3 regions of the Arthrobacter halodurans genome follow, and region 1 is predicted to be linked to each of the others. Evidence: predicted binding sites of a transcription regulator. Region 1 holds the regulator's gene; each other region holds the start of a gene.
The links. Region 1 encodes LexA, which represses DNA repair genes until DNA is damaged. Its sites were predicted from a motif close to TCGAACANNTGTTCGA; they were not measured.
Positions count from the first base shown of each region.

Region 2: ACETWP_RS14955 (shikimate dehydrogenase) is a predicted target of LexA. The motif match lies at 4,485-4,500, and genes of this name have one in related genera.
Region 3: uvrA (excinuclease ABC subunit UvrA) is a predicted target of LexA. The motif match lies at 4,565-4,580, and genes of this name have one in related genera.

Region 1 is NZ_JBHDLJ010000008.1:37,398-47,164, reverse strand. Features, by position in the region: gene dapF (diaminopimelate epimerase) at 1-578, shown strand, start outside; gene ACETWP_RS10995 (class I SAM-dependent methyltransferase) at 622-1,233, opposite strand; gene hflX (GTPase HflX) at 1,627-3,210, shown strand; gene ACETWP_RS10985 (ATP-dependent DNA helicase) at 3,254-5,221, shown strand; gene lexA (transcriptional repressor LexA) at 5,218-5,937, opposite strand; gene ACETWP_RS10975 (LysM peptidoglycan-binding domain-containing protein) at 6,225-6,704, shown strand; gene ACETWP_RS10970 (histidinol-phosphate transaminase) at 6,926-8,047, shown strand; gene hisB (imidazoleglycerol-phosphate dehydratase HisB) at 8,114-8,734, shown strand; gene hisH (imidazole glycerol phosphate synthase subunit HisH) at 8,735-9,370, shown strand; gene ACETWP_RS10955 (CG2302 family histidine operon protein) at 9,370-9,531, shown strand; gene priA (bifunctional 1-(5-phosphoribosyl)-5-((5-phosphoribosylamino)methylideneamino)imidazole-4-carboxamide isomerase/phosphoribosylanthranilate isomerase PriA) at 9,620-9,767, shown strand, end outside.
Region 2 is NZ_JBHDLJ010000015.1:47,778-57,544, reverse strand. Features, by position in the region: gene purN (phosphoribosylglycinamide formyltransferase) at 1-205, opposite strand, end outside; gene ACETWP_RS14975 (hypothetical protein) at 256-663, shown strand; gene ACETWP_RS14970 (cell division protein PerM) at 702-1,991, opposite strand; gene ACETWP_RS14965 (sulfite exporter TauE/SafE family protein) at 2,115-2,864, opposite strand; gene ACETWP_RS14960 (MFS transporter) at 3,082-4,425, opposite strand; gene ACETWP_RS14955 (shikimate dehydrogenase) at 4,587-5,459, shown strand; gene ACETWP_RS14950 (bifunctional sugar phosphate isomerase/epimerase/4-hydroxyphenylpyruvate dioxygenase family protein) at 5,462-7,366, shown strand; gene ACETWP_RS14945 (IclR family transcriptional regulator domain-containing protein) at 7,375-8,160, shown strand; gene ACETWP_RS14940 (HpcH/HpaI aldolase family protein) at 8,192-9,010, opposite strand; gene hpaH (2-oxo-hept-4-ene-1,7-dioate hydratase) at 8,995-9,767, opposite strand, start outside.
Region 3 is NZ_JBHDLJ010000004.1:1,548-11,314, reverse strand. Features, by position in the region: gene uvrC (excinuclease ABC subunit UvrC) at 1-206, opposite strand, end outside; gene ACETWP_RS06115 (lysophospholipid acyltransferase family protein) at 211-879, opposite strand; gene ACETWP_RS06110 (HAD hydrolase-like protein) at 880-1,566, opposite strand; gene uvrA (excinuclease ABC subunit UvrA) at 1,654-4,545, opposite strand; gene ACETWP_RS06100 (GntR family transcriptional regulator) at 4,796-5,173, opposite strand; gene ACETWP_RS06095 (MBL fold metallo-hydrolase) at 5,271-5,942, shown strand; gene ACETWP_RS06090 (trans-aconitate 2-methyltransferase) at 6,013-6,822, opposite strand; gene ACETWP_RS06085 (DEAD/DEAH box helicase) at 6,906-9,440, shown strand; gene ACETWP_RS06080 (AAA family ATPase) at 9,580-9,767, opposite strand, start outside.

The DNA.
Region 1 (9,767 bases):
AGGGCGAGGCCCTCACGATCGGCACGCGCGCCGGCGCCAAGACGGTCGCCCGCGCCGCGAACGGCTACGCGGTGGACATGGGCCCCTGGGAGTTCATCCACCCGGCGCGCGCCGAGGAGCGCGCCCTGGATTCCCTGGTGGAGACGGACGGCCTCGAGGTGGCCCGGCCCGCCCTGAGCGTGAGCATGGGCAACCCGCACACGGTCGTCGCGCTATCCGAGGCCTCGGAGCTGGAGCAGGCCGACCTGCACCACGCGCCGCGCGTGGATCCCGTGCCGGACCACGGAACCAACGTCGAATACGTGGTACCGGCGGAGCCGCTGGTCACGGGTGGCGTCGGCAGCATCAGGATGCGCGTGCACGAGCGCGGCGTCGGAGAGACCCAGTCGTGCGGGACGGGGGCGTGCGCCGCCGTCGTGGCGACGCGGCACTGGGCGGGGGAAACCCCGGCCGACCGGTGGGAGGTCCAGGTTCCCGGCGGCACGGTCGGGGTCCGGTTCATCCCGGCCCCGGACGGAGCCGAGCACGTGGAGCTCAGCGGTCCGGCCGTGCTCGTCGCGCGCGGATCCCTGGTCTGACCCCGTTCCGGTCCACGCGTGCGGAACCCGGTGCGCCGGGCCGCTAGGCGGGGCGCGCGACCCGCAGGAGCCGGAACGACTTGGCGGTCGCCGCGCGCTCCACCGTCCACGCGGGGGGCAGCTGTCCGCCGAGCCAGGACTGGAGCGAGTCCGAGCCGAGGTTCTTCTGCACCACGAGCCAGGCCTCGCCGCCCGGCGCGAGCCGGGGTAGCCACCGCAGCAGCAGCTCGTGCAGCGCCTCCTTGCCGATCCTGATGGGCGGATTGGACCAGATCGTGTCGAACCGCAGGTCCTCCGGAACGCTCTCCGGAAGCCCCGCCACGACGTTCGCGAGCCCCAGGTCGGCGGCGTTCTGACGGGTGAGTTCAATGCTCCGCTCGTTGATGTCCACCGCGTACACGGTCGCGGCGGGCGAGGCCAGCGCCAGGCTCAACGCGATGGGACCCCACCCGCAGCCGATGTCCAGCAGGGCCCCCGCGGGCGCGGGCGCCGGGGCGCCGGCGAGCAGCACCGCGGTCCCCTTGTCCACGCCGTCCGGGCTGAAGATGCCCCCGGACGTGGTGAGGCGCCGCTCGGCACCGCCGAGGGTCGCCGTGATGCTCCTGCGCGTGAACGGCGTCGACGGCTGTGCGCTGAAATAGTGGTCCGAACCCATGCTGGCAGGTTAACCGCCGCCGCGCCCCCGCGCTAATCGGTGCGCGGCCGGGTGGGCGACACGGACCCCCTTCGCCCCCGTGGCACGCGCCATCCGTCGGCTCCAGGGGATTTCGCGGAAGTGATAGGGTTTTCCCTATGACTCTGAAGTAGCCGCGTCCCCGGCACGCCGGGACCGCCAGCCAGCCCGCCGCGCGCCCTATGGACGGCGCGCGCCCGCCTACTTCCCACGGAGCCCCCCATGACACAGCACCCCACACCCCACGGCGACGGACCGGGCGAATCCCCGCCACGGGGCACCGACCCCTCCCTCCCCGTTCGCCCTGCGGCGAACGGGGGTCCAATCGTCGGACCCGGGGACTATTCTGGAACTCAGCATTCTTCAAAGGGGAACATGACCAAGAGCAACCAGCCTAACCCTGGGGACCGCGACCTGAATGAGGCCGAGATCCAGTCCGTGATCGATCGGATCCTCGCGGCCGACGGCGCCGCGTCGAAGAAGACGGTGGCCCGGCCGCCCATCCCGGCGGGGGGAGAGCCGCGCGCGCTGAGCGGCGGCCGCGCCCAGGCCCTCGGCGGCGAGGGCGGCGAGCACTCGCTGCACGACGGCGACCAGCGTGACCTCGCCGAGCGGCGCGCGCTGCGTCGCGTCGCGGGTCTCTCGACGGAACTCGAGGACGTGACCGAGGTCGAGTACCGCCAGCTGCGGCTGGAGCGCGTGGTGTTGGCGGGCATCTGGACCGACGGGACCGCCGCCGACGCGGAGAATTCCCTGCGCGAACTCGCGGCCCTCGCGGAAACCGCCGGCTCGGAGGTCCTCGACGGGGTCATCCAGCGCCGCATCAAGCCGGACCCGGGCACCTTCCTGGGGTCGGGCAAGGCGCAGGAGCTCAAGGAGATCGTCGCCGCCACCGGAGCCGACACGGTCATCGTCGACTCGGAACTCTCGCCGTCGCAACGGCGCGGCCTGGAGGACATCGTCAAGGTCAAGGTCATCGACCGCACGGCGCTGATCCTCGACATCTTCGCCCAGCACGCGCAGAGCCGCGAGGGCAAGGCGCAGGTCGAGCTGGCCCAGCTGGAGTACCTCCTGCCCCGCCTGCGCGGTTGGGGCGAGTCGATGTCGCGGCAGGCCGGCGGACGCGTCGGCGCGGCGGGCGGCGGCATCGGCTCCCGCGGCCCCGGTGAGACGAAGATCGAGCTCGACCGCCGTCGCATCCGCACCCGCATGTCCAAGCTGCGCAAGGAAATCGCGGCGATGAAGCCCGCCCGCGAGACCAAGCGCGCCAACCGCAAGCGCAACACGGTGCCGTCCGTCGCCATCGCCGGGTACACCAACGCCGGCAAGTCGTCGCTGCTGAACCGGCTGACCAACGCCGGCGTGCTCGTGGAGAACGCCCTCTTCGCGACGCTGGATCCGACGGTGCGCAAGGCGGAAACCTCCGACGGCGTCGGGTACACGCTGGTGGACACCGTCGGCTTCGTCCGGTCGCTGCCGACGCAGCTCATCGAGGCGTTCCGCTCGACCCTCGAGGAGGTGGCCGACGCGGACCTCATCCTGCACGTCGTCGACGCCTCGCACCCGGACCCCGAGGGCCAGATCCACGCGGTGCGGCAGGTCTTCACCGAGGTGGACGCGCAGAACGTCCCCGAGATCATCGTCCTGAACAAGGCGGACGCCGCCGATCCGTTCGTCATCGAGCGCATCCGGCAGCGCGAGCCCAACCACGTCGTCGTCTCGGCGCGCACCGGCGTCGGCATCGACGAGCTGCTGCGGCGCATCGGCGAGTCGATCCCGCGCCCGGACGTGCGGCTCGAACTCCTGATCCCGTACGACCGCGGGGAGCTGGTCAACCGCCTGCACGGCTCGGACGCGGAGATCCTTGAGACCGAACACGTCGCCGACGGCACCCGCCTCGTCGTCAAGGTCCGCGAGGGCCTCGCCGCCGAGCTGGAGCCGTTCTCCCTCCGTGGCTGACGTCGAACGGGTCCTCGGGCTGCTCGACGCCGCGGTCGAGGGCATGGGCGGCCAGAACCGTCCCGGCCAGCACGAGATGGCGCGGCAGGTCGTGGAGTCGCTCGACTCGGGCCGGCACCTACTCGTCCAGGCGGGCACCGGCACCGGCAAGTCGCTGGCGTACCTCGTGCCCGCGATCGCGCACGCCCTGGAGGCGGAGAAGCCGGTCGTGGTCTCCACCGCGACCCTCGCCCTGCAGGCGCAGATCGTCGGCCGGGACGTGCCGCGCCTTTTGGAGCAGCTGGCCCCGCACCTGCCCCGGAAGCTCGATGTCGCCCTCGCCAAGGGCCGCGGCAACTACGTGTGCAAGTACAAACTCGGCGGGGGATACCCGGACGAGGACGAGGGCGCGCTGTTCGCCCTCACCGAGGACGGCGCGGCACGCGCCCTGACCGCGGGGGCGGGACCAGCGAGCGCACTGGGTCAGGAGGTCGTGCGGCTGCGCGAATGGGCGGAGGAGACGGACACGGGGGACCGGGACGACCTGGTCCCGGGCGTCGGAGACCGCGCCTGGCGCCAGGTCTCGGTCACCGCGATGGACTGCCTTGGCGCCCAGAAGTGCCCCATGGCGGAGGAGTGCTTCAGCGAGCTGGCGCGCAAGAAGGCCGCCGAGGCGGACATCGTCATCACGAACCACGCCATGCTCGCCGTCTCCGCCTTCGAGGGGATCGCCGTGCTGCCCGAGTTCGACACCGTCGTCATCGACGAGGCGCACGAGCTCCAGGACCGCGTCACGGGCTCCGTCACTCGTCCCCTGTCCGTCGCGCTCGTCTCCGGCGCGGCGTCGGCCGCCCGCAAGCACTGCCACGTGAACGTCGACGCGCTCAATCTGGCGTCGCGCGCGCTGCAGAAATCGCTGGAGTGGATCCCCGCGGGGCTGATGCCCTCGGGCCTCAACGAGGCGCAGGCGGCCGCGGTGGACCAGGTCCGCGAGGCCGCCCGCGTGGCGCTCTCGGACTCCAAGCCCGCGCCGCAGGAGGCCGTGGACGGCGGGCGGCAGATGGCCCGGTCGCAGTTGCTCTACCTCGTCGAGCAGTGCGACCGGCTCGATGGCGCCGCGGAGGCGCGGGAGGTCGTCTGGGCGTCCCGTCCCGGGCAGTTCACCCCCGGAGAGGGCTATGTGCAGCCCGACGACTCGACACCCGCCACGCTGAACGTCGCGCCGCTCTCCGTCGCCGGCCGGCTGCGCGAGGGGCTGTTCGATGGACGCACCGTGGTGCTGACGTCGGCGACGCTCGCCGTCGGCGCGGCCTTCGAGCCGGTCGCCGGGGCGCTGGGGCTGCTCGGGCAGGGGGCCCCCGCCTGGACCGGCGTCGACGTGGGAAGCCCCTTCGACTATCCGCGGCAGGGCATGCTGTATGTCGCCCGCCACCTGCCCAAGCCGTCCCGGAACGTCTCCACGGAGGCGCTCGCGGAGCTGGAGGATCTGATCCGGGCCGCGCGCGGGGGCACGCTCGCGCTCTTCTCCTCGCGCCGGGCCGCGGAGGAGGCCGCCGAGGCGCTGCGGCCGCGGCTGGACCAGACGATCCTGTGCCAAGGCGACTCCAGCATGGCGTCGCTGGTGAAGGAGTTCGCCGACGACCTCGACACGTGCCTCTTCGGCACCATGACGCTCTGGCAAGGCGTGGACGTCCCCGGGCCGGCCTGCCGACTCGTGGTCATCGACCGGATTCCCTTCCCGCGCCCCGACGATCCCCTGTCGACGGCGCGCAGCCGCGACGTCGCGCGGCACGGGGGCAACGGCTTCATGGCGGTGTCGGCCAGCCACGCGGCCGTGCGGCTGGCGCAGGGCGCCGGACGCCTGATCCGCTCGACGTCGGACCGGGGGGTCGTGGCGGTGCTGGACTCGCGCCTGGCCACGGAGCGGTACGGCAACTTCCTGCGCGCCTCGCTGCCCCCGATGTGGGCGACGACGGACAAGGCGACCGTGGTGGGGGCACTGGAGCGGCTCGCCCCCGCGCGGACGCCCTAGAGCGAGCGCATCACCGAGACGACCTTGCCCATGATCGTCGCGTGGTCGCCCAGGATGGGCTCGTACTGGCGGTTCTGGGGGAGGAGCCACGTGTGCCCGTCGCGCTGCCGGAACGTCTTGACGGTGGCCTCGTCGTCGAGGAGGGCGGCCACGATATCGCCGTTGACGGCATTCTGCTGCCGGCGCACCACGACCCAGTCGCCGTCGCAGATGGCGGCCTCGACCATGGAGTCCCCGCTGACCTTCAGCATGAACAGCTCGCCGTGTCCGACCAGCTGTCGGGGGAGCGGCATTACGTCCTCGATCGTCTGGTCCGCGAGGATGGGGCCGCCGGCGGCGATGCGGCCGACCAGCGGGACCATCGCCGTGTCGGAGGCGGTGCTCAGTTCGGAGACCGGCGTGCCGTTGATGGCGCGGAGTCCGTCGTGCGCGGCCTCGGCGGTCTCGCGAGCGTCGCTGAGCGTCAGTGGCGTCAGGATCTCCATGGCGCGCGGACGGCGCGGGTCGCGGCGGATGTAGCCGAGCTTCTCCAGCTGGGCCAGCTGGTGCGTGACGCTCGACAGGCTCGCCAAGCCGACGGTGTCGCCGATCTCGCGCATCGACGGCGGATAGCCGCGCGCCGCGACCGCGCGCTGGATGGTCTCGAGGATCTTCTTCTGGCGAACCGTCAGGCTCTTCGGCGTGCGCTTCGGTGCCGGAGTGTCAGCTGTGCTCATGGTGTGCCCCATCCTGGTTGTCCCCGTGGCTCCGGGCCGTTCCGCATTCTGTCGGAGGCGCCTGTTGGACTGGATCCAACGAGCCGCTGGTCACCACGTTAGTGGACCACCACGGGGCTTTCAAAGATTTGTTCGAACGTGTCTCGACATTCCTCGGTCAGGAATGCTACAAATGGACGAGCGAGATCGAACAAGCGTTCGAATACGAGTTTCGACCGGTTCGATCTTCGAACACCGAACCGTCGGTGCGGCCGCGAGGCGGCCCGGCGCGAGAGAAAGGCAAAACCATGGCTCAGATCGCCTTCGCGACCCCTGCTCAGCCCGCGGCACGCCTCGGCGGGGATCCCCGCCGGACCACGAACGTCCTCAGCCTTCCCGTCGCCCGCCCCGGGGGCTCCCCACGCGGAACGTCTCCCCGCGCCGCGGCGCCGGCCCCCGCGGCATCCGCCGTCCGCGGACCTGTCCGCCTGACCCGGCGGGGCCGCTTTCTCCTCATCGGCCTGCCCGTCCTGCTCGCGGCGACCTCTGCCCTGGTCCTGGTGGGCATTTTCACGGCCCCCGTCATGGCCGCCGACTCCGGCGCCTCCGTCCGGGTCGAGGCGGCCTCCGTCACCGTCCTGGAGGGGGAGACCCTCTGGGAGATCGCCGCGGAGTTCGCCCCGGGGCGCGACCCGCGCGTCGTCATCGCCGAGATCGCGGAACTGAACAACCTCGCGGGGTCCACGGTGATCCCCGGCCAGACGCTCTTCGTCCCGACCGGCGGTTAGCGGGTCGCGGACGCGCGTGTCGGGGCAGGATCCGGGACCGCCGGGACGCGCGCCCCGCCGACGGCCGTCGGGAACGCGGGCGGGACGCCCCGCGGGACCGCCGGTGGTGAACCGCGGGGCCGGGCTCGGCCCGGGTGGCGTCTGCCCCGCCGGTGCCGGCAACGTTAAGCGGCCCCACCCGCCGATTCGGGGCCACTGCGCCGGCGCCCTAGAATTGTTCGGTGAGTGATCAGCTGCGACGACTGGCCAGACTTCCGCTGCGGGACAACCTCCGGGGCCTGGAGCCCTACGGTGCCCCCCAGCTGGACGTGCCCATCCTGCTCAACGTCAACGAGAACACCCACCCCCTCCCCGACGAGGTCCGCGAGGCGATCGCCCGCGATGTCCGCGCCTGCTCCGCAAGCCTGAACCGCTACCCCGACCGCGAGTTCACCGAACTCCGCGAGCGGCTGGCCTCATACCTGGGACACGGACTCGCACCCGGGAACATCTGGGCCGGCAACGGGTCCAACGAGGTGCTGCAGCAGATCCTCCAGGCCTTCGGCGGCCCAGGGCGCAGCCTGATGAGCTTCCCGCCGACCTACTCCATGTACCCGCTCCTGGCGAGCGGCACGGACACGAGGTACATCGCCGGTTCGCGCGCGGCCGACTTCGAGCTGACGGCGGACTCCGCGGCCCGGCAGGTCGCCGAGCGGGCCCCCAACATCGTCTTCCTGTGTTCGCCCAACAACCCCACGGGAACCGCGCTCGGCCTCGACGTGGTGGAGGCCGTCTACGCGGCGGGCGAGGCGAGCCAGGCGATCGTCGTCGTCGACGAGGCGTACGCCGAGTTCGCGAAGGCCGGCACGCGCTCCGCCCTGGGCTTGCTGCCCGGACGGGAGCGGCTGATCGTGTCGCGGACCATGAGCAAGGCCTTCGCCCTGGCTGGCGCCCGGCTGGGGTACCTCGCCGCGGATCCGTCCGTGACCGACGCCCTCCGGCTGGTCCGCCTGCCGTACCACCTCTCCGCCGTCACGCAGGCCACGGCCAACGCGGCGCTCAAGCACGTCGATGCGCTGCTGGCGAACGTCGAGGACATCAAGGCGCAGCGCGACCGGATCGTCGCGGAGCTCCGCCGCTTGGGCCTGCGTCCGGCGCCGAGCGACTCGAACTTCGTCTTCTTCGGCGGATTGTCGCATCCGGCACGCATCTGGCAGGGGCTGCTGGATGCGGGGGTGCTCGTCCGCGACGTCGGGATCCCCGGGCACCTCCGTGTGACGGCGGGCACCGAGGCCGAAACGACGGCCTTCCTGCGCGGCCTCGAGGACCTCCTCGCGGCCGAGAGTGACGCCGCGCCCCGGTAGACTTGACCCGGGGAAGGACGGCCCCGGACCTCCACCCCACCACCCTCCAGGCCCTAAGGATCACCGATGTCTGCACAACTGCTCAGCGGCCGCCGCGCCCGCATGGAACGGACGACCAGCGAGTCGTCCGTCGTCGTGGAGATCGACCTCGACGGCACCGGCGCCGCCGACATCAGCACGTCCGTGCCGTTCTACGACCACATGCTGACCGCGCTGGCCAAGCACTCGCTGATGGACCTGACCGTCCGGGCCACGGGCGACACCCACATCGACGTCCACCACACCGTGGAGGACGTCGCCATCACGATCGGCGAGGTGCTGCGCACCGCCCTGGGCAACAAGGCCGGGATCCGCCGCTTCGGGGAAGCCACGGTTCCCCTCGACGAGGCGCTCGCGCACGCCGTCGTCGACATCTCGGGACGTCCCTACCTGGTCCACGCGGGGGAACCCGCGGGACAGGAATACCACCTCATCGGCGGACACTTCACGGGATCGCTGACGCGCCACGTCTTCGAGGCCATCACGCTGCACGCCCAGATCTGCGTGCACATGCGCGTGCTCGGCGGCCGCGACCCGCACCACGTTGCCGAGGCCCAGTTCAAGGCGCTGGCCCGCGCGCTGCGCGCGGCGCTGGAGCCGGATGCGCGGCTCGGCGGGGCCATCCCCTCCACGAAGGGGGCGCTCTAGATGGCCGCGCCGAGGGTCACCGTCCTGGACTACGGTTCGGGGAACGTGCGCTCCGCCGTGCGCGCCCTCGAGCGCGTCGGCGCGGACGTGACGCTCAGCGCGCGCGCGGAGGACGTGATGGAGGCCGAGGGCCTCCTGGTGCCGGGCGTCGGCGCGTTCGCCGCCGTCATGGCCGCGCTGAACGACGTCGGGGCCGTCCGCCACATCGGCCGGCGCATCGCCGGAAACCGACCTGTCCTCGGGATCTGCGTCGGGCACCAGGTCTTCTTCGACGAGGGCGTGGAGCACGGCGTGCGGACTCCCGGACTCGGCGAATGGCCCGGGACCGTCGAGCTGCTCCCCGCCCCGATCGTCCCCCACATGGGCTGGAACACGGTCGATGCCCCCGAGGACACGCGGCTCTTCGCGGGCATCGAGGACGAGCGCTTCTACTTCGTCCACTCGTACGCGGTGCAGCGCTGGGACTTCGAGGTGCTGCAGCCGCGGATGACGCCCCCGCTCGTGACGTGGTCCGAGCACGGTGCGCCGTTCGTGGCGGGCGTCGAGAACGGGCCCCTGTCGGCCGTCCAGTTCCACCCGGAGAAGTCCGGCGACGCCGGCGCCCAGCTGTTGGAGAACTGGCTGGGCACCCTCTGATGTGGAGCATCCTGCTCATGGCCCTCGCGGGCATCCTCGCCGGCGGGGCCCTGTCGCTGCGCCAGCAGAAGGCGCACGCTTCCTGGCCCGTCGTCTGCTGGGTGTTGGCCGGGATGTCCCTGCTGGCCGCCTACCTCCTGACCCTCGACGGCGGCGCCTGACCCGCCACCGGCCTCCAGGCCCCGGCGCCGGGCCCCGCCCGCGGCGCCGCCACCCGCAACGCCCGCCCCCGAACCGAAAGTGCGTGACATGAGCCCCGAAAACCCGATCCTCGAACTCCTCCCCGCCGTCGACGTCGCCGACGGCCAGGCCGTGCGCCTCGTGCAGGGCGAGGCCGGCAGCGAGACCGGCTACGGCGACCCGTTGGACGCGGCGCTGGCGTGGGAGAACGACGGGG
Region 2 (9,767 bases), on a different contig from region 1:
GGTTCCAGTCCGCGCGGTCCGCGAAGGACTTGAAGTCCACCACGAACGTCTCGATCCCCGCCGCGGAGGACCGCTCCACGCCCTGGGTGCCCGGACGGTCGGCTCCGACGGCGGCGATCTCGACGTCGAGGTCCCCCGCCCGCACGGCGTCGATGACCGCCTGGAGGTTGGAGCCGGTTCCGGAGACGAGGACCACGATGCGCATGCCACCAGCTTAGGCGCTGGCCGATGGCCGACCGGCACTACGCTAAAGGCATGCCCGTCTCGTCGCCCGCCCCCGCCGCGGAGAAGGACGGCGGCCTCGCCTCCTGGGTGCGGGCCGCCATCGTGCTGATGCTCGGCGCCTACCTCGGCGCCGGTGCGATGCTCCCGTGGAAGCTCGCCGCCGTGGCGCTCGGCGCCGCCGGGGTCGTGGTCGGAGTGGTCGCGACGATCAAGGCCTTCCGCGGCGCGGTGCCGGTCGTCCTGCGCGTCACCATCGCGCTGGCCACAATGGCCTGCCTGCTGTTCACGCTGTCCACGGGTCTGCAATCGCTCTTCTACCACGCGACGTCCGAGTACGAGCAGTGCCTGCGGGGAAGCGTGACGGACCGGACGACGGCCGCGTGCCAGCGCGAGTACGAGGAGAAGCTGCGGAATCTGGACGGGCTTCCCGGTTCCTGAGGCCCCCGCCCGGCGCGGTACGCCCGCCTGCGGCGCCGCTAGTCCTCGAGGACCGGGTCGCGCTCCAGAACGGGTGCAACGAGGTAGCCGAGGACCACGCCGACGCCGACCTCCGCGGCGAGCATCAGCGCGCTGAGCCAGAGGTTCGGCCCGATGTCCGTGAGCCGCCCGATCCCGAGCGATCCCCCGGAGAGCATGCTGCCCAGCAGCGAGAGCAGGCCGGTTCCCGCGCCGACCAGGATGCCGAGCGCGAACGTGGAGGCGGCGAGGCTGATCCACCGGGACCTGACCTTGAGGGAGATCCAGTCGTCCAGGTGGTTCTCGCCCTCGCGCAGGAACCACCATCCGGCCACGAAGCCGGCGACAACGGGGACCAGCATGAACAGCCAGGCGGACGACAGGTCGCCGGTCGGCAGCGCGGCCAGCACCGGGATGGCGGGAAGCGGGCCGACGGTGGTTTCCAGCGTGCTCAGCGTGGTGCCGGTCCCGAGCGTGAACCCCCCGCCGCTGACCCAGGCCAGGGTCCAGACCGCGAGGTTGGGCAGGAGCCCGAGCTGCCCGAGGGTGAGCACCGCGCCGCCGACGGGCCCCGGGCGCAGCTGCTGGGCAACGTTGGAGATCTCCACCCAGTGCAGGCCGAGGTTGACGGCGAGCACCGCGCTGGCGAGGCCGAACGCGGCCACGTAGCCGAGCGCCGAGGCTCGCGCGACGGACCAGACGTAGGAACCCGCCCAGCGCGAGTGCTGGCTGGTCTTCGCGATCCACGCCGCGGTGTCGACGCCGACCAGCCGACCCCAGGACCCCGCCTCGCGGTACGCGCCGACGACGACCCCGGATCCGGCGGCGATCAGCGGGACCAGCGCGGCCGCGGCGAGCGAGACCCCGACCTCTTCCGTGGAGACCGCGTAGCCGGTGATCAGGCCGAACAGCATGTAGGCGCCGAGCGCGCCGGCGATCCCCTGCCACAGCTGGTCCGTGTAGGACGCCCGGGCAATGCGCCGTCCGGCGCGCCACGACAGGAAGAACGGGATGAGGGTGAGACCGAGGGGGGTCAGCGACATCGTCCCGGTCAGTGTCTCGGCCGAGGATTCCCCGACGGGAACCGCGAGGTGCAGGGGCACACCGTGGATCAGCAGCCAGATCTGGCCCGCGAGCTGGAACAGCGAGTCCAGGGTGCGCTCCTCGAACCCCCCGGCGAACCACACGGCGACGAGCGGCACGACGACGAGCACCGCGGAAAAGAAGGCGCTCTGCAGGAACTCGAGCGCCCCCTGGAGCCACAGGGGCATGGGCAGCCCGTCGCGCAGGGTGGCCCTCAGCGAGTCCATGGCCCTGCCCGCGGCCGGTCTGCCGGCCCGTCCCTCGATCTTGCGCTCGTCATTCATCGAGTCAATCGTGCCACCGATCCCCCGCCGCTCCGTTCAGCGACGCGGCGCCCCGGTCCTCGGGAATCACGCCAGGTCGAGAAGGCCCTTGACGAGTGCCGCCACGGACCCGACGAACGCGATGAAGATCACGAACGCGCGGGCGTGACGGTCCCGGATATGCCGCTGGAGCATCTCCCCGCCGAAGATCCCGACGATGATGGCCGCCAGGATGAGCACCCACGCCCAGGGATCGAGCATCGGGATCTGCCCGGGGTCGACGATCGCCTTGACGGCGATCGCCACGGAGCCCATCAGGACGAAGAAGGGTTGGAGCGTCGCCGCGAACGGGCGCTGCTCCCAGCGGGACAGGACCGCATAGGCGCTGACCGCCGGTCCGCCGACGCCCGCCATGGCGTTCGTCAGCCCGGAGAGCGCACCGGCGACGGCCTTGGGCCCGTTGCCGCGGACCACGACGTTCGCCCGGTTGAGGGCCAGCGACAGGATCAGGGCGGTCAGCACCACCGAACCGACGGTGATGGACAGCGCGGCCGACGGGAGGTAGGTGGCCGCGATCGCGCCGGGGATGGAACCGGCGACACTGAAGACGGTGAGCCAGCGGAAGGTGGACCAGTCGATGTCACGCCACACCCGCGGCGCGATGAGGGCGGAGGAGGCCACGCCGCAGATATTCACGAGCAGGACCCCGGTGTGCGGCCCCAACAGGATGACCAGGAACGGCGACACGAGCATGGCGAAACCCAGGCCGGCCACCCGCTGGGCGACGGCGCCCGCGACGATCAGCCCGAGCACCACGACCAGCATCCCCGAATCCACCGGCCCAGCCTATCCCGGCAGCCCGCGCCACATCGCCCCCACCCACCGGACAGCCCGCGCCACATCGCCCGCCCCGTTCCCGGCGGGGCCGACCCGCAAAGCCGCGAAAAAAGGCCGGAGCACCCCCTGCGGGAGTGCTCCGGCCTCTCAATGTGGCGCCCGCTGACGGCGGGCGCCCGCTGACGGCGGGCGTCCGATGTGGCGCCGACTGACGGGCCTAGACCGTGGCGGGCACGCGCTTCCGCCCCAGTTCGGACGTCGGGACGCGGTAGGTCTCCCGGGCCGTCAGCGCGGAACCGGCGGAGATCAGCGCGATGATGGCGGTGAAGATGCTGATGGGCACCCAGCCGCCGGGCTCCAGCCCGCCGACGGCGGCGACGATCGAGGGCGCGAAGCCCGCCATCAGGAAGCCGAGCTGCGTGCCGATGGCCAGGCCGGAGAACCGGACCTTGGCGCTGAACATCTCCGCGTAGAACGAGGGCCACGTCGCGTTGGCCGCCGCGTAGGCGCAGGAGAAGACCGCGATCGACAGGGCGAACTGGAGCAGGGTGTTCCCGGACTCCATGGAGAGCAGGTAGCACGGCATGATGGCGGCGCTGCCGAGCGCGCCGTAGATGAAGACCGGCTTGCGTCCGATCCTGTCGGACAGGCGGCCGAACATCGGCTGCGAGAACAGCGCGACCACGTTGCCGGCCACCACAAGCCAGAGGGTGATCGACTCGTCCACGTTGCCAACCTGCTTGCCGTAGCTGATGGCCAGCGTGCCGTAGACCGTGGACACGGCGGCGATGAACGCGCACAGGACGACGCGCAGCACGTCGCGCCAGTGCTCGCGCAGCAGGTCGCTGACGGGGAGCTTGGCGATCTGGTTCGTGGCCTTTGCGTGCTCGAACTCCGGGGTCTCGTGGAGGCTCTTGCGGATGAAGTAGGTGACGAGGACGACGACGGCGGACAGCCAGAACGGGATGCGCCATCCGATGCCGTACTTGATCTCGTCCGGAAGCGCGACGACGGGGATGAACACCAGGGCGGCCAGGATCTGCCCGCCCTGGGTGCCGGTGAGCGTCCAGGAGGTGAAGAAGGAGCGGCGGTTGTCCGGGGCGTGCTCGAGCGTCAGGGAGCTGGCGCCGGCCTGCTCGCCGGCGGCGGAGAGGCCCTGCATGAGGCGGGCGAGCACCAGCAGGATCGGGGCGAGCCACCCGACCTGGTCGAAGGTCGGCAGGCAGCCGATGAGGAAGGTCGCGCCGCCCATGAGCAACAGGGTGAACATCAGGACCTTCTGGCGGCCGATGCGGTCGCCGAAGTGGCCCAGGATGACGGCGCCCACCGGCCGGGCGATGTAGGCGAACCCGAACGTGGCCAGCGACATGACGGTCGCGTTGGTTCCGGCGTCCGGGAAGAAGACCGTGGGGAAGATGAGTGCGGCGGCGGCGCCGAAGATGAAGAAGTCGTAGTACTCGACGGCGCTGCCCATGAAGCTCGCCAGCGCGGCCCTCACGGGTGTCCGGCCCTGCGTCGAATCCACGGGCGGCGACGCTGCCGCGGTGTTCTCGGGGTTCATCGTTTCTCCTAGTTCGCGAGGACGGCTGCGGGAATCGCCGCCAGTCTGTTGCGCGGTATCCGCACATCTGTACGGAATGCGTACAATTAGGTCTAGAGTAGAGCTACGTCACACTCTTGGCAATATCCGGTCGAGAGGAAGTCCGGGGAAAAGGAGCAACGATGAGCACCCTCGCAGAGTCGTATCTGGTCGGCCTGATCGGCGACGGCGTCACGCCATCGCTCACCCCGCCCATGCACGAGGCCGAGGCGGACGCCCACGGCATCCGCTACCTGTACCGGCCCATCGACCTCGCCGCGATCGGCAGGCCGGGATCCGACGTCGGGACGCTGCTGTCCTCGGCCCGCGAGCTCGGCTTCAACGCCTTCAACATCACCCACCCCTGCAAGCAGCTGGTGCTGATGCACCTCGATTCGGTCTCGGTGGACGCCGAGCGGCTCGGCGCCGTGAACACGGTGCTGATCCGCGACGGCCGGTTCCACGGCGAGAACACCGACTTCTCCGGCTTCGCCCACGCCCTGCGCACCGGCCTTCCCGGCGTCGCGCTCGACCGCGTCGTCCAGCTCGGGGCCGGGGGCGCCGGGGCGGCCGTCGCGTACGCGCTGCTCGCCTCGGGCGTCCGGCACCTGACCCTGATCGACCTCGACGCCGAACGGACCCGCGAGCGCGCGGCCGCCCTGGCCGCCCTCTTCCCCGACCGCGCCGTCGTCGCCGCGTCGCCGGACGACATCGGGCACGAGCTCGCCGCCGCGGACGGGCTGGTGCACGCCACCCCGGTCGGCATGCACCAGCACCCGGGGATGCCGGTCGACGCCCGGCTCCTGTCGCCGCGGCACTGGGTCGCCGACGTCGTCTACCGCCCCGTGGAGACGGAGCTGGTGCGCGCCGCCGTCGCGCTGGGATGCCGCGTGCTCGACGGCGGACACATGGCCGTCGGCCAGGCCGTGGACGCGTTCCGCCTGATCACCGGCGTCGAGCCCGACGCGGGCCGCATGCGCCACCACTTCCTCGACCTCCTCGCGAAGGGACTCTAGCCGTGCGCACCTCCATCGCCACCGTCTGCATCAGCGGCACGCTCGAGGAGAAGATGCTGGCGTGCGCCCGCGCCGGCTTCGACGGCATCGAGATCTTCGAGCAGGACCTCGTCGTGAGCCCGATGTCGCCCGAGGAGGTCCGCGCGCTGGCCAACCGGCTGGGCCTGACGCTGGACCTCTACCAGCCGTTCCGCGACTTCGAGGGCGTCGACGAGGCCCTCCTCCCGGAGAACCTGCGGCGGGCCGAGGCGAAGTTCGAACTGATGAACCGCCTGGGCATCGACACCATGCTGGTCTGCAGCAACGTCGCCACGGCCACGGTCGACGACGACGCCGTCGCGGCGTCCCAGCTGCGGCGCCTCGGCGAGGCGGCCGCCCGGCACGGCGTCCGCATCGCCTACGAGGCGCTGGCGTGGGGCAGGTACGTGAACACGTACCGGCACGCCCACCGCATCGTCGAGCTCGCCGACCACCCCGCCGTCGGGACCTGTCTGGACAGCTTCCACATCCTTTCCCGCGGGGACGACCCGTCGGGGATCGAGGACCTCCTCGCCGAGAAGATCTTCTTCGTCCAGCTCGCCGACGCGCCCGTCCTGTCCATGGACATCCTGTCCTGGAGCCGGCACTACCGCGTGTTCCCCGGGCAGGGCGGCTTCGACCTCGCCGGGTTCCTCGCGCACCTGGCGCGCGCGGGCTATGCCGGCCCCGTCTCGCTGGAGATCTTCAACGACACGTTCCGCCAGTCGAACGTCGAACGCACCGCCCTCGACGGGCTGCGCTCGCTCCTCTGGCTCCAGGACCGCGCCGCCGCGCGGCTCGCCGCGGGTACGGTCGTGCCCGAAAACGGCGCCGCACCCCGGAACGACGCCGGGGCCGCCTATCCCATGCACCTCGCCTCGCTGCCGGACGTCCAGGCGCCCACCGGCTTCGACTTCGCGGAGATCCGCACGGACGAGCCCGAGTCCGTCGCGCAGATGCTGGCCCAGCTGGGCTTCGGGTTCCGCGGCCAGCATCGCCGGAAGCCGGTCCAGCTCTGGACGCAGGGCCAGGCGCGGATCGTCATCAACGGCCAGCGCGCCCGCGGGGCGACTCCGTCGATCTCGGCACTGGGCTTCCAGGTGGCCGAGCCCCGGCGCGGCGTGGAACGCGCCGTGCAGCTGCGGGCGCGGGCCGTCTCGCGGCACAACACCGCCGACGAACAGGAGTTGCGCGGGGTCAACGCCCCGGACGGCACCGAGGTCTTCTACTGTCCGGCGACGCCCCGGCCGGCGTGGATGGGCGAGTTCGGCGCCGCCGCCCCGGAGGGCGACGAGGCGGCGGCACTCATCGAGGCGGTGGACCACGTGAACCTCGCCCAGCCGTGGCAGGCGTTCGACGAGGCCGTGCTGTTCTACGAGAGCGCCCTGAGGCTGGAGACCCGTCCGGCGACGGAGGTGCCCAGCCCGCTCGGGCTGGTGCGCAGCCAGGTGATGCGCACCGCCGACGGGTCGATCCGGCTCGCGCTCAACATCGTGCCCCAGGTCCTGGACGGCGCCGGCGCGTCCGCCCGCGCCTACCCGGAGCACGTGGCGTTCCGGACCTCGGACATCTTCGCGGTCGCCCGCCGGGCCAAGGCCGCGGGCATGGACTTCCTGCCCGTTCCCCGGAACTACTACCAGGACCTGGCCGCGCGCTTCCCGTTGGACGAGGCGACCATCGACACGCTCCGCGGCCTGGACCTGTTGTACGACCGCGACGAGCACGGCGCGTTCCTGCACTTCTACACCGAGACGGTGGGCGAGATGTTCCTCGAGGTCGTGCAACGCGACGGCGGGTACGATGGCTACGGCGCGCCGAACGCGCCGGTGCGCCTCGCCGCCCAGTTCGAGCGCAACCGGCTCCGGGGTGGCCAGCGAACGACGACGTAGGAGACTTGGTGGCGGAACCCGGCACGACGCAGCAGCCCGAGTACTACGTGAAATCCGCGGAAAAGACGCTGGGCGTCCTGCTGGCCTTCAACGGCGGGGCCGCCTCCCTCACGGTCACCCAGGTCGCCGACGCGGCCGACCTGAGCCGCGCCGCGGCCCGACGCTTCCTCCTCACGCTGACGGACCTCGGCTATGTCGTCGCGGACGGGAACGCCTACCGCCTCACCCCGCGCGTGCTGGACGTGGGCGCGGGGTACCTCGCGGGGCTGAGCCTGCCGCGGGTCGCCCGCCCCCACCTCACGGAGCTCGCCCACCGCCTCGACGAGACGGCGACCCTGAGCACGCTCGACGGGCAGGACGCCATCTACGTCGCGCGCGTCGCGGCGCCGCGGCTGCACACGGTCACCATGAACATCGGGAACCGGCTCCCCGCCTGGGTGACGTCCATGGGCCGCGTCCTCGTCGCCGCGCTTCCCGAGGAGGCGCGGGAGCGCTTCTACCGCCAGACCGTCGTCACTAGCTACACCAGCAGCACCGTGGGTACCCTCGAACAGCTGCGCGCCGAGATCGACAAGGTCCGCGGGCAGGGCTGGTGCCTGGTCTCCAAGGAGCTCGACGACGGCCTGAGCGGCCTCGCGGTGCCGGTCCGCCGCGGCGACGAGGTCATCGCCGCCCTGAACATCTCCGTCCAGGCCGGACGGCTGGGCAGCGTCTCGATCGAGCACGACCTCGTCCCCGCCCTGCAGGAGACGGCCCGCCGCATTGCCGAGGACTTCGGCGGGCGCACGGTCTGACCGCGCCGTGCCGGCCACGCGGCGGCCGGGCTCAGTAGCTGGCGGGGGTCCCGGCGTCGTGCGCGTCGCCGCGCGCAACGTACTTCGCCGCCAGCGCCTCGCTGGCCCGGGCCAGCAGTCCGACGTCGGCTCCGGTGCCGACGAAGTCGACGCCGGCATCCATGTAGCGGCGGGCCGAGGCCTCGTCGAACGCGTTGACCCCGACGAATTTTCCGGCGGACTTGGCCGCGTCGATGCTGCGCAGGACGGCGTCGACGACGTCCGGGTGGTCCTGGCGGCCGAGCACGCCCAGGGACGCGGCGAGGTCCGAGGGACCGATGAACACGCCGTCGACCCCGTCCGTGGCGGCGATCTCGGCCGCATTCCCCACGGCCTCTCCCGACTCGATCTGCACGATCAGGGTCAGCGTCTCGGCGGCGCGCGCGAGGTAGTCTGGGATGCGGTTCCAGCGCGCCGAGCGCGCTAGCGCGGAGCCGACGCCGCGCACGCCGTTCGGCGGGTAGCGCGTGGCCGCGACGGCGGCCCGGGCGTCGGCGGCGGTGTGCACCATCGGGATGATCAGCGTCTGGGCCCCGAGGTCCAGGTACTGCTTGATGAGGACCGTGTCGTTGACCGGCGGACGGACCACCGGGACCACGGGGTATCCGCGCACGGCCTGCAACTGGGCGAGGACGGACTCGAGGCCGTTCGGCGAGTGCTCCGCGTCGATGAAGATCCAGTCGAATCCGGCGCCCGCGCACAGCTCGGCGATTAGCGGGCTGCCGGAGCAGACCCAGATGCCGGCAAGGGGGCGGTCGGCCGCGGCGAGGGCGTCCTTGAACGACGGGTCCGGCTCTACTCGAAACGGCATGTGACGGTCCCCAGCTTTCCGTAGTCGGCGAAGACGGTGTCGCCCTCGTACACCCACAGCGGGCGGGTGAAGGACCCGGCGAGGATGATCTCCCCGGCCTTCAGGCCGTCGCCGTGGGCGGCGATCTTGTTCGCGAGCCAGTAGACGCCGGCGGCGGGGTGGTTCAGGACGCCGGCGGCGACGCCGGTCTCCTCGACGGTCTGGTTCTTGTACAGGATCGCGGAGATCCACCGCAGGTCCACGTCCTGCGGGCGGACCGCGTTGCCGCCCACGACCATGGCGCCCATGGCCGCGTTGTCGCTGATGGTGTCCACGATGGTGCGGCCCTCCATCTCGATGCGCGAATCCAGGATCTCCAGGGCCGGGACGACGTATTCCGTGGCGCCCAGGACGTCGAAGAGTGTGGCGTTGGGTCCGGTGACGTCCTTGTTCAGCACGAAGGCGAGCTCGACCTCGACGCGCGGGTGCGTGTACTGGTCCCACTTCACGGTGCAGCCGTTTTCGAGGACCATGTCCTCGAAAATGATCCCGTAGTCGGGTTCGGTGATGCCCGTCGCGGCCTGCATCGCCTTGGACGTCAGGCCGATCTTGCGTCCCGCGAGGCGGCGCCCGTCCTGTTCCGAGCGCTGGCGCCAGAGGTTCTGGACGCGGTAGGAGTCCTCCACCGTCATGTCCGGGTAGCGCGCCGTGAGGCGCTGGACGGGTGTCCTGGTCCGTCCCGCCTCGACGAGTTCGTCGGCGATGGCGGTGATGGTCT
Region 3 (9,767 bases), on a different contig from region 1:
CACTCCACGCTCGCCGCCGTGTGCACCATCGCGTGGGTCTTGGCCAGCAACGCTGCCGGGTTGGCGAAGTAGGAGTTCAGCCGCGCCCGGAGGTTCTTGGCCTTGCCCACGTAGATGACGCGGCCGTGCTGGTCGCGGAAGCGGTAGACGCCTGGTCCGGTGGGGATCTCGCCGGCGCGCGGCCGGTAGCTGCTGGGGTCGGCCATGGCGCTACTCCGCGACGGGTGCCTGGTTGTACGCGTCGCACCGCTCCTGGCCGCTGAGTTCGGCGATCGCGTCGACGATCCGGTCGGTGGCCAGACGGCGCGCCGGCAGGGGGTGCTTGGGTCCGACGTGGTCGAACCGCAGGGGCTCGCCCACCGTCAGCGTGAAGTGGCGCGGCGTGACCGTCTTCTTCCCGGCCGGCTGCAGCCGCTCCGTGCCCACGAGGCCCACGGGGACCACCGGCGCGCCCGTGGTCAGGGCGAGCCAGCCGACGCCGGTGCGCCCGCGGTACAGGCGGCCGTCCCGGGACCGCGTCCCCTCCGGGTAGATGCCGACCGCGGCGCCGGACTCGAGGATCTCCACCAGGGCGTCGAGCGCCGCGACCGATGCCGCCTGCTCGCCGCGTTCCACCGGGATGGAGCCCACGGACTCGAAGAACGCCTTCATGGCGCGCCCCTTGAGGCCCGGGGTGGTGAAGTACTCGGCCTTGGCGAAGAAGGCCACGGGCCGGGGCATCAGGGCTTGGATGATGATGCTGTCCAGGAACGAGAGGTGGTTCGAGGCCACGATGAACGGACCCTCCGTGGGCACGTGGTGCAGCCCCACGACCGTGGGACGGCAGGTGGCGTTGATGGTGCCGCGGAAGCCCGCGCGAACTCCGTCGTAGAGGCCCATCTAGACCGCCCGTCCCGCGGCCCCGAGCAACAGCTCCCGCAGCCCGTCGGCCGAGTCCACGACGGCGTGGGCGCCGGCGGTCTCCAGCTCGCCCTCCGCGGCGTAGCCCCAGGCGACGCCGATGCACGCCATGCCGTGCGCGCCGGCCCCGTCGACGTCGTAGTGGCGGTCCCCCACCATCACGGCGTCCCGCGCTTCCGCGCCCACGGCTGCCAGGGCGGCCCCGACGATGTGCGCCTTGCCGGGTCCGGAGTGGACGGTGTGGTGCTCGTCGTTCGGCGAGCCGTGGACGGCGTCGAACAGCCCGAGCAGCCCCTGCATCTCCAGTAGCCGGACGGCGATGTCCTGCGGTTTGGAGGTGGCCACGGCCAGGGCTAGGCCGGAGTCGCGCAGCTCCGCGAGCAGATCGGCGATCCCCGGGTAGACGCGGCTCGCGGCCATGCCGCTGGCCGCGTACTCGGCGCGGTAGTCCGCGATCACCGACGGCAGGAGTTCCTCGTCCATCCCGGGCAACCCCAACAGCCCGATGGCCAGGGGCGGGCCGACGAGCGCCTCGAGCCGCTCGTCCCCGGGGTGCGGCACGCCGTGGCGCAGCAACGCGGCGAGGATGCCTTCGGTGATGGCCCCCGCGGGGTCGACAAGGGTTCCGTCGAGGTCGAACAACACGGCGCGGGCTGGATTTGTCACCGGGACATTGTCGCACGAAGCCCGCGGGATCCACGGACTCCATGCCGCCGCCGGCGTCCGTGGCCGACGTTCGTCGTCGCGCACGACCTACGTGAGGATCTCGGCGAGGAACCCCCCGGTGTGGCTCGCCGCGGCCTTCGCGACCTGCTCGGGGGTCCCCTCGGCGATGACCCGGCCGCCGCCGGATCCGCCTTCGGGGCCCAGGTCGATCAGCCAGTCGGCGCTCTTGATCACGTCGAGGTTGTGTTCGATCGTGATGACCGTGTTGCCCTTCTCCACGAGGCCCTGGAGGACCAGCAGGAGCTTGCGGATGTCCTCGAAGTGCAGTCCCGTGGTCGGCTCGTCGAGGACGTAGATGCTCCGCCCGTTGGAACGCTTCTGCAGTTCGGAGGCCAGCTTGACGCGCTGCGCCTCGCCGCCCGAAAGCGTGGTCGCCGGCTGCCCGAGCCGGACGTAGCCCAGCCCGACGTCGACAAGGGTGTTCAGGTGGCGCGCGATCGGCGAGAATGCGGCGAAGAACTCCGCGCCCTCCTCGATGGACATGTCCAGCACATCGGCGATGGTCTTGCCCTTGTAGTGCACCTCGAGGGTCTCGCGGTTGTAGCGCGCGCCGTGGCAGACCTCGCAGGGGACGTAGACGTCGGGGAGGAAGTTCATCTCGATCTTGAGCGTCCCGTCGCCGGAGCACGACTCGCAGCGTCCGCCCTTGACGTTGAAGGAGAAGCGGCCGGGCAGGTACCCGCGCACCTTCGCCTCGTTGGTCTCCGCGAAGAGCTTGCGCACGTGGTCGAAGACGCCGGTGTACGTGGCCGGGTTGGACCGCGGGGTGCGCCCGATCGGACTCTGGTCCACGTGAATCACCTTGTCGAGGTGCTCCAGTCCCTCGATCCGGGTGTGGCGCCCCGCCACCTGCTTGGCGCCGTTGAGCTTGTTGGCCAGCACCTTGTAGAGGATGTCGTTGACGAGGGTCGACTTGCCGGAGCCGCTCACGCCGGTCACGGCGGTCATCACGCCGAGCGGGAACTTCACACTGACGTTCTGCAGGTTGTTCTCGCGGGCGCCGACGACGGACACCTGGCGCTTCTTGTCGACCTTGCGGCGCTTCGCGGGGACCTCGATGCTCTTGCGCCCGGACAGGTAGTCGCCGGTCAGGGACTCGGTGTTGGCGAGCAGGTCCTCCAGGGATCCCGAGTGCACGACGGAACCGCCGTGCTCGCCGGCGCCGGGTCCGATGTCGACGATCCAGTCCGCCTGGTGGATGGTGTCCTCGTCGTGCTCGACGACGATCAGGGTGTTGCCCAGGTCCCGCAGGCGGTTCAGCGTCTCGATGAGCCGCCGGTTGTCGCGCTGGTGCAGGCCGATCGACGGCTCATCCAGCACGTAGAGGACGCCGACGAGTCCGGAGCCGATCTGCGTCGCCAGCCGGATGCGCTGGGCCTCGCCGCCCGAGAGCGTGCCCGCGGCGCGCTCCAGGTTGAGGTACTCGAGGCCGACGTCGAGCAGGAACCGCAGCCGCGCCTGGATCTCGATGAGGACCTGGTGGGCGATCTGCGCCTCGCGCCCCGTGAGGGTGAGTTCGTTGAGGAAGGCGGCGCACTCGCGCATCGGCAGGGCGGCCACGGCCGAGATGGACATGCCGTTGATGAGGACGGAGAGGGAGGCGGGATTCAGGCGCGCGCCGTTGCACTCGGGGCACGGGATCTCGCGCATGTACTCCTCGTAGCGGTCCCGGGCGTTGTCGGACTCGGTCTCTTGGTGCTTGCGGTGGATGTACTGCACCACGCCCTCGAAGCCGGTGCTGTACTTGCGCTCGCGGCCGAACCGGTTCTTGTACTGCACCACGACCTTGTGGTCCTTGCCGTGCAGCACGGACTGCCGGGCGGCCGCGGGAAGCTTGCCCCACGGCGTGGTCATGGAGAACTTCATCTCCTTGGCCAGGCCGGAGAGCAGGCGGTTCCAATACTCCGTCGTCGCCGTGCCCAGCGACCACGGGGCGATCGCGCCCTGCGAGAGCGACTTCTCCGGGTCGGGGATGATGAGCTCCTCGTCGACCTCGAGGCGCGTCCCGATGCCCGTGCAGGCCGGGCAGGCGCCGAAGGGGTTGTTGAAGGAGAACGAGCGCGGCTCGATCTCGTCGATCGCCAGTGGGTGCTCGTTCGGGCAGGCGAGGTTCTCCGAGAAGGCCCGGAGGCGCCCGTCGTCGTCCTCGTCCAGGTCAACGAAGTCCGCCAGTACGCGTCCGTCGGCGAGCCCGAGGGCCGTTTCGATCGAATCGGTGAGGCGCTGGCGGATTCCGTCCTTGATGACGAGGCGGTCGACGACCACCTCGATGGTGTGCTTGAACTGCTTGCCCAGCTTCGGGGGCTCGGTCAGCTGGATGGTCTCGCCGTCGACGCGGGCGCGCGAGTAGCCCTTCGCCGCGAGCTCCTTGAAGAGGTCGACGAATTCGCCCTTGCGGGCGCGGACCACCGGCGCGAGGATCTGGAAGCGCGTGCCCTCCTCCAGCTCGAGCAGCTGGTCGACGATCTGCTGGGGGGTCTGGCGCTTGACGGGCTCGCCGCAGACGGGGCAGTACGGCGTGCCGACGCGGGCCCAGAGGAGGCGCATGTAGTCGTAGATCTCGGTGATGGTGCCGACCGTGGAGCGCGGGTTCTTGCTCGTGGACTTCTGGTCGATCGAGACGGCGGGCGAAAGCCCCTCGATGAAATCGACGTCCGGCTTGTCGACCTGGCCGAGGAACTGGCGCGCGTACGCCGACAGCGATTCGACGTAGCGACGCTGCCCCTCTGCGAAGATCGTGTCGAACGCGAGCGAGGACTTGCCGGAGCCGGAGAGGCCCGTGAACACGATCATGGCGTCCCGCGGCAGGTCGAGGTCGACGTTGCGGAGGTTGTGCTCGCGTGCGCCCTTGACGATCAACCGGGACTGGTCGTGCCGACGCTCGGTGCCGGACGGGGACAGGATCTCACCTTGGGAAATAGCCACGGACAAATCGTAGTCGAAAACGTCTTCGAATTCTCGTTCGAATGATGCGCTCCCCCGGTCGCTGCGGTGCGCCACCGGGAGGCCGTGGACGCGCGTGGCCACGTCATGGACCCGTTTCGGGGCCCGCGGCGGGGGGTGCGCGCGGTGCCTGTCGGCCGGGCCGCCGGACGCGTGTTCGCCGACCGCGCAACGCTACGGTGTGCTCGGCTACCGCGCGGCGTCGTGGTGTGCGTTCCGCCCGCGCTCAGCGCCGGCGGAACGCGGCCCGGACGTAGTCGAGCGCCTGCTCCTCCTGGATGCCCCAGCGCACCGACTCGTCGGCGAAGGCCGCCGCCGCCGCGCCGAGATGGCGGGCCGCGTCGTCCCCCGACGCCTCGACCACGGTCCCGTTGCGTCCCCGCGTGGACACCGCCCCGGCCTGCTCGAGCTCCCGGTAGGCCCGGGCCACGGTGTTCGCCGCAACCCCCAGGCGACCGGCGAGCGCGCGGACCGGTGTGAGCCGGGTGCCGGCGACGAGCCGGCCCGAGGCGATGGCGTCAAGGATCTGGAGGCGGATCTGCTCGTAGGGGTTGGCCGGGTCGTCGGCGCGGATCTCGATGAAGCCGAGCACGTCCTCGTCCATGCTTCCTCCTCCGCGCGGGCCCCGGCGTGCCCGGGGAATGCTGCAACACTACCCGGCGCGCTTCCCCGGCGGTACGGCGGTTGCCTAGGCTGGCGACATGACCAACGACACCACTTTGCTCCACGACCTGGCCCGCCTGACGATCCGCAGGACCAGCGTCTCGGACATGGAGAACAACGTCTACCTGCTGACGTCGAAGGAGACCGGCGCCCAGGTGCTCATCGACGCGGCGGACGACGCCCCCGCCATCCGGTCCATGCTCGCCGCGTCCGCCGGGGACTCCGCACGGCCGGTGCGGCTCGCCCTCATCGCCACGACCCACCAGCACTGGGACCACATCCGCGCACTCCGGGAGGTGGCGGAGGAGACGGGGGCTCCGCTGGCCGCCGGGTCGGAGGACGCCGACGCGGTCGAGGCCGGGGCGGGCGTCAGGGTCGACGTCCGGCTGGACCACGGGAACGTGGGCAACTTCGACGGATTCGATCTCACGGCGGTTCACCTGCGGGGCCACACGCCGGGCTCACTGGCCTACGTCTACCGGGATCCGGAGGGCCCCACCCACATCTTCAGCGGCGACAGCCTGTTCCCCGGCGGGGTCGGCAACACGTGGAAGGATCCCCAGCGGTTCTCCTCCCTGCTCCGCGACGTCAGCGAACGGCTCTTCGGGGTGTACGCGGACGACACCTTGGTGCACCCCGGACACGGCGGGGGCACCACCCTCGGCGCGGAGCGCCCCCGCCTCGGGGAGTGGGAGGCGCGGGGCTGGTAGCCGTCGCCGCCGGAGGAAGGCGCGGGGCTGGTAGCCGTCGCCGCCGGAGGGGTGCGCGGGCCGGACCGACCTAGCCCGCCTTCCACCCCACGCAGAAGATCCGGCGGAACGGGTACACCGTGAGCGGCGATCCGTTGCGATCGGCGAACGCCGGATAGGCCACCCGGAGGAGCCTGCCGTACTCCCGCTCGAAGGACTCGGCCTCCGCCGGATCCAGCGCCGAGAGCACGGGCCTGAGTCCGGTGCCGCGCACCCAGTCGAGCACCGGGTCCGCGCCCGCGAGGACCTGCTGGTAGGTGGTCTCCCGCGCGTCGGCCTCGAAGCCGGCGTCCAGCAACAGCTTGAGGTAGGCAGCTGGCTCGGCCACCGCGTCGTCGTGCCGCAGGATGCCCGCGAGCCGTCCGGCCCACCGCGGCGATTCGGCGAGCCGCCGCATCAGTGCGTGGGAGGGGGACCCGAAGTTCCCGGGGACTTGGGCCGCGAACCACGCCCCGGGGCGGAGGGCCTCGAGCCAGCGGGCGACCAGTTCCAGGTGACCCGGGATCCACTGCAGCATGGCATTGGTGACCAGCACGTCGACGTCGGGTCCCGGTTCCCAGTCCCCCGCGTCCGCCACGGCGAAGGAGAGCCGCGGCCGGTGCCCGGGTGCTCCCGGGCCGTACCGCGCGGGGGCGTCCCGGATCATCTCGGCGGACGCGTCCAGGCCGGCCACCTCGGCCGCGGGCCAACGTTCGGCAAGCGCGGCCGTGAGCCGGCCCGGCCCGCACCCGAGATCGACCACCCGACGGGGAGCCCCTGCAGCGACCCGGGAGGTCAGGTCGAAGAACGGGCGGTCTCGATGGTCGGAGAATTCGGCGTACTTGGCGGGATCCCAGCGCATGTCCCCACCCTAGGGCGTCGGCCCATCGCGGCCGGGTTTCCCGCCGACCGGCGCCGCCGCGCGGCGGCTAGGCTGGGGGAACCATGAAACTGACCGAACTGCTGCCCGACGCGCCGCCGCGCGGGGCCACCGCCGAGTCCACCTACGCCTCCTTCATCCAGTGGGTGGAGGACCGCGGGATCGGCCTGTATCCCGCGCAGGACGAGGCCGTGATGGAGATCGTCGAGGGGAACAACGTCATCCTCGCGACGCCGACGGGATCCGGCAAGTCCCTTGTGGCCGTCGCGGCGCACTTCCACGCCCTGGCCCGGGGCGAGCGCAGCTACTACACCGCCCCCATCAAGGCGCTCGTCTCGGAGAAGTTCTTCGCGCTGTGCGAGATCTTCGGCGCCGAGAACGTCGGCATGGTCACGGGCGACTCCTCGGTGAACCCGGACGCCCCCATCATCTGCTGCACGGCCGAGATCCTCGCCAACATCGCGCTCCGGCAGGGGGCGACCGCCGACCTGGGGCCGGTGGTGATGGACGAGTTCCACTTCTACTCCGACCCGCAGCGCGGCTGGGCGTGGCAGGTCCCCCTCCTGGAGTTGCCGCAGGCGCAGTTCCTCCTGATGTCCGCCACGCTGGGAGACGTCACGCGCTTCGAGGACGAGTTGACGCTGCGCACCGGGCGCCACACGGCCACGGTCGCGCACGCCGAGCGGCCCATCCCCCTGCACTACTACTACTCGCAGGATCCGGTGCAGGAAGCCATGGAGGAGCTGCTGTCCACGAAGCAGACCCCCGTCTACGTGGTGCACTTCAGCCAGCTCGAGGCGATCGATCGGGCGCAAAGCCTGATGAGCATCAACGTCTGCACCCGCGAGGAGAAGGACCGGATCGCCGAACTCATCGCCGGGTTCCGCTTCTCGGCGGGCTTCGGCAAGACCCTGAACCGGCTCGTGCGACACGGGATCGGCGTCCACCACGCCGGAATGCTGCCCAAGTACCGACGGCTGGTGGAACAGCTCGCCCAGGCGGGGCTCCTGAAGGTCATCTGCGGCACCGACACGCTGGGCGTGGGCATCAATGTGCCGATCCGCACGGTGATGCTCACCGCGCTCAGCAAGTACGACGGCGTCCGCACCCGCCCGCTCAACGCGCGGGAATTCCACCAGATCGCGGGGCGGGCAGGCCGGGCCGGCTTCGACACCTCGGGCACCGTCGTCGTGCAGGCACCCGAGTTCACGATCGAGAACAAGAAGGCCATGGACAAGGCGCTCGCCAAGTTCGGCGACGACCAGAAGAAGCTGCGCCAGGTGGTCAAGAAGAAGCCCCCGCAGGGTTTCGTCTCCTGGAGCGACAAGACGTTCGACAAGATGGTGGCCAGCGTGCCCGACCCGCTGAGTTCGAGCTTCGCGGTCACCCACTCCATGCTCCTGAACCTGTTGGAGCGGCCCGGCGACAGCTTCGCGGCGGCGCGGCGCCTGCTCACGGAGAACCACGAGCCCCCGGCCCGCCAGCGGGCCCTGCAACGGCGCGCGCTCGGCATCCTGCGCGAATTGCTCGCGACCGGCGTGGTGGAGCGGCTGGACACACCCGACCAGCACGGCAACAGGCTGCAGCTCACGATCCACCTGCAGCAGAACTTTGCCCTGAACCAGCCGCTCTCGCCGTTCGCGATGGCCAGCCTGGAACTGCTGGACCGCGAGTCCGCGACGTACGCGCTCGACGTCGTGTCGGTGATCGAGGCCACCCTGGAGAAGCCGCGGCAGGTGCTGTCGGGGCAGGAGAAGAAGGCGCGCGGCGAGGCTGTGGCCGCGATGAAGGCCGAGGGCATGGAGTACGACGCCCGCATGGCCGCGCTGGAGGAGGTCACCTACCCGCAACCCCTCGCGGAGCTGCTCGGCGAGGCGTTCGAGACGTACCGCCGCGGGGCGCCGTGGCTCGGAGACTTCGAGCTGGCTCCGAAGTCCGTGGTTCGCGACATGTACGAGCGGGCCATGTCGTTCGCGGAATACGTCCAGTTCTATTCGTTGGCGCGCAGCGAGGGAATCCTGCTGCGGTACCTCACGGACGCCTATAAGGCCCTGCGCCAGACGGTGCCGCGGGATCTTCTGCGCGAGGACCTCCAGGATCTGATCGTGTGGCTGGGCGAGCTGGTGCGGCAGATCGACTCCAGCCTGCTGGACGAATGGGAAAAGCTCGCCAACGGCGAGGCACCCGAGAACACGTCGGAAGACATCCTGCCGCCGCAGCCGGACCGCCTGACCTCCAACGAGCGGGCGTTCCGTGTCATGGTGCGCAACGAGATGTTCCGCCGCGTCCGCCTCTTCGCCGACGAGCAGGACCAGACGCTGGGAGAGCTCGACGGGCACAGCGGATTCGGACCCGACGCGTGGGCCGACGCCATGGACGGGTACTTCGGCGAACACGACGACATTGACGACGGCCCCGAGGCGCGGGGCCCGCAGCTGCTGATCATCACCCCCGGCAAGGACCGCTGGACCGTGCGGCAAATCTTCAAGGATCCCGCCGGCCACAACGACTGGGGCATCGATGCGTTCGTCGACCTCGCCGCCTCCGACGAGGCCGGTTCCGCCGTCGTCACGGTGACCAACGTCGGACGCCTCGGCTAGTTAGGCGCCGCGGGCCCGCGCGTCCACCGGGTACGCGTGCGAGTCCGGAAACGTGGCCGCCCGCGGCGTTGCGGGCTGACGGTGCGAACGGGGCGCAGCGGACCCGGGCGCTCACTCCGAGCGGGCGGACGCCGCGTGGTCAGCCGTCCTCGGCCGCGTCGGCGTCCCGGGCCCCCGGCGATGTCCTGGACCCGGCGTCGTCCGTTGCGGGGAAAGCGGGGCCGTACGCCGTCCCGGACGACGGGGCGTAGGCGAAGTACGCCCCGGACTCCGTGGGAGGGTCGCCGAGGAATCCGAAACTCACGACCTCCTCGTCCCCGTCGCTCC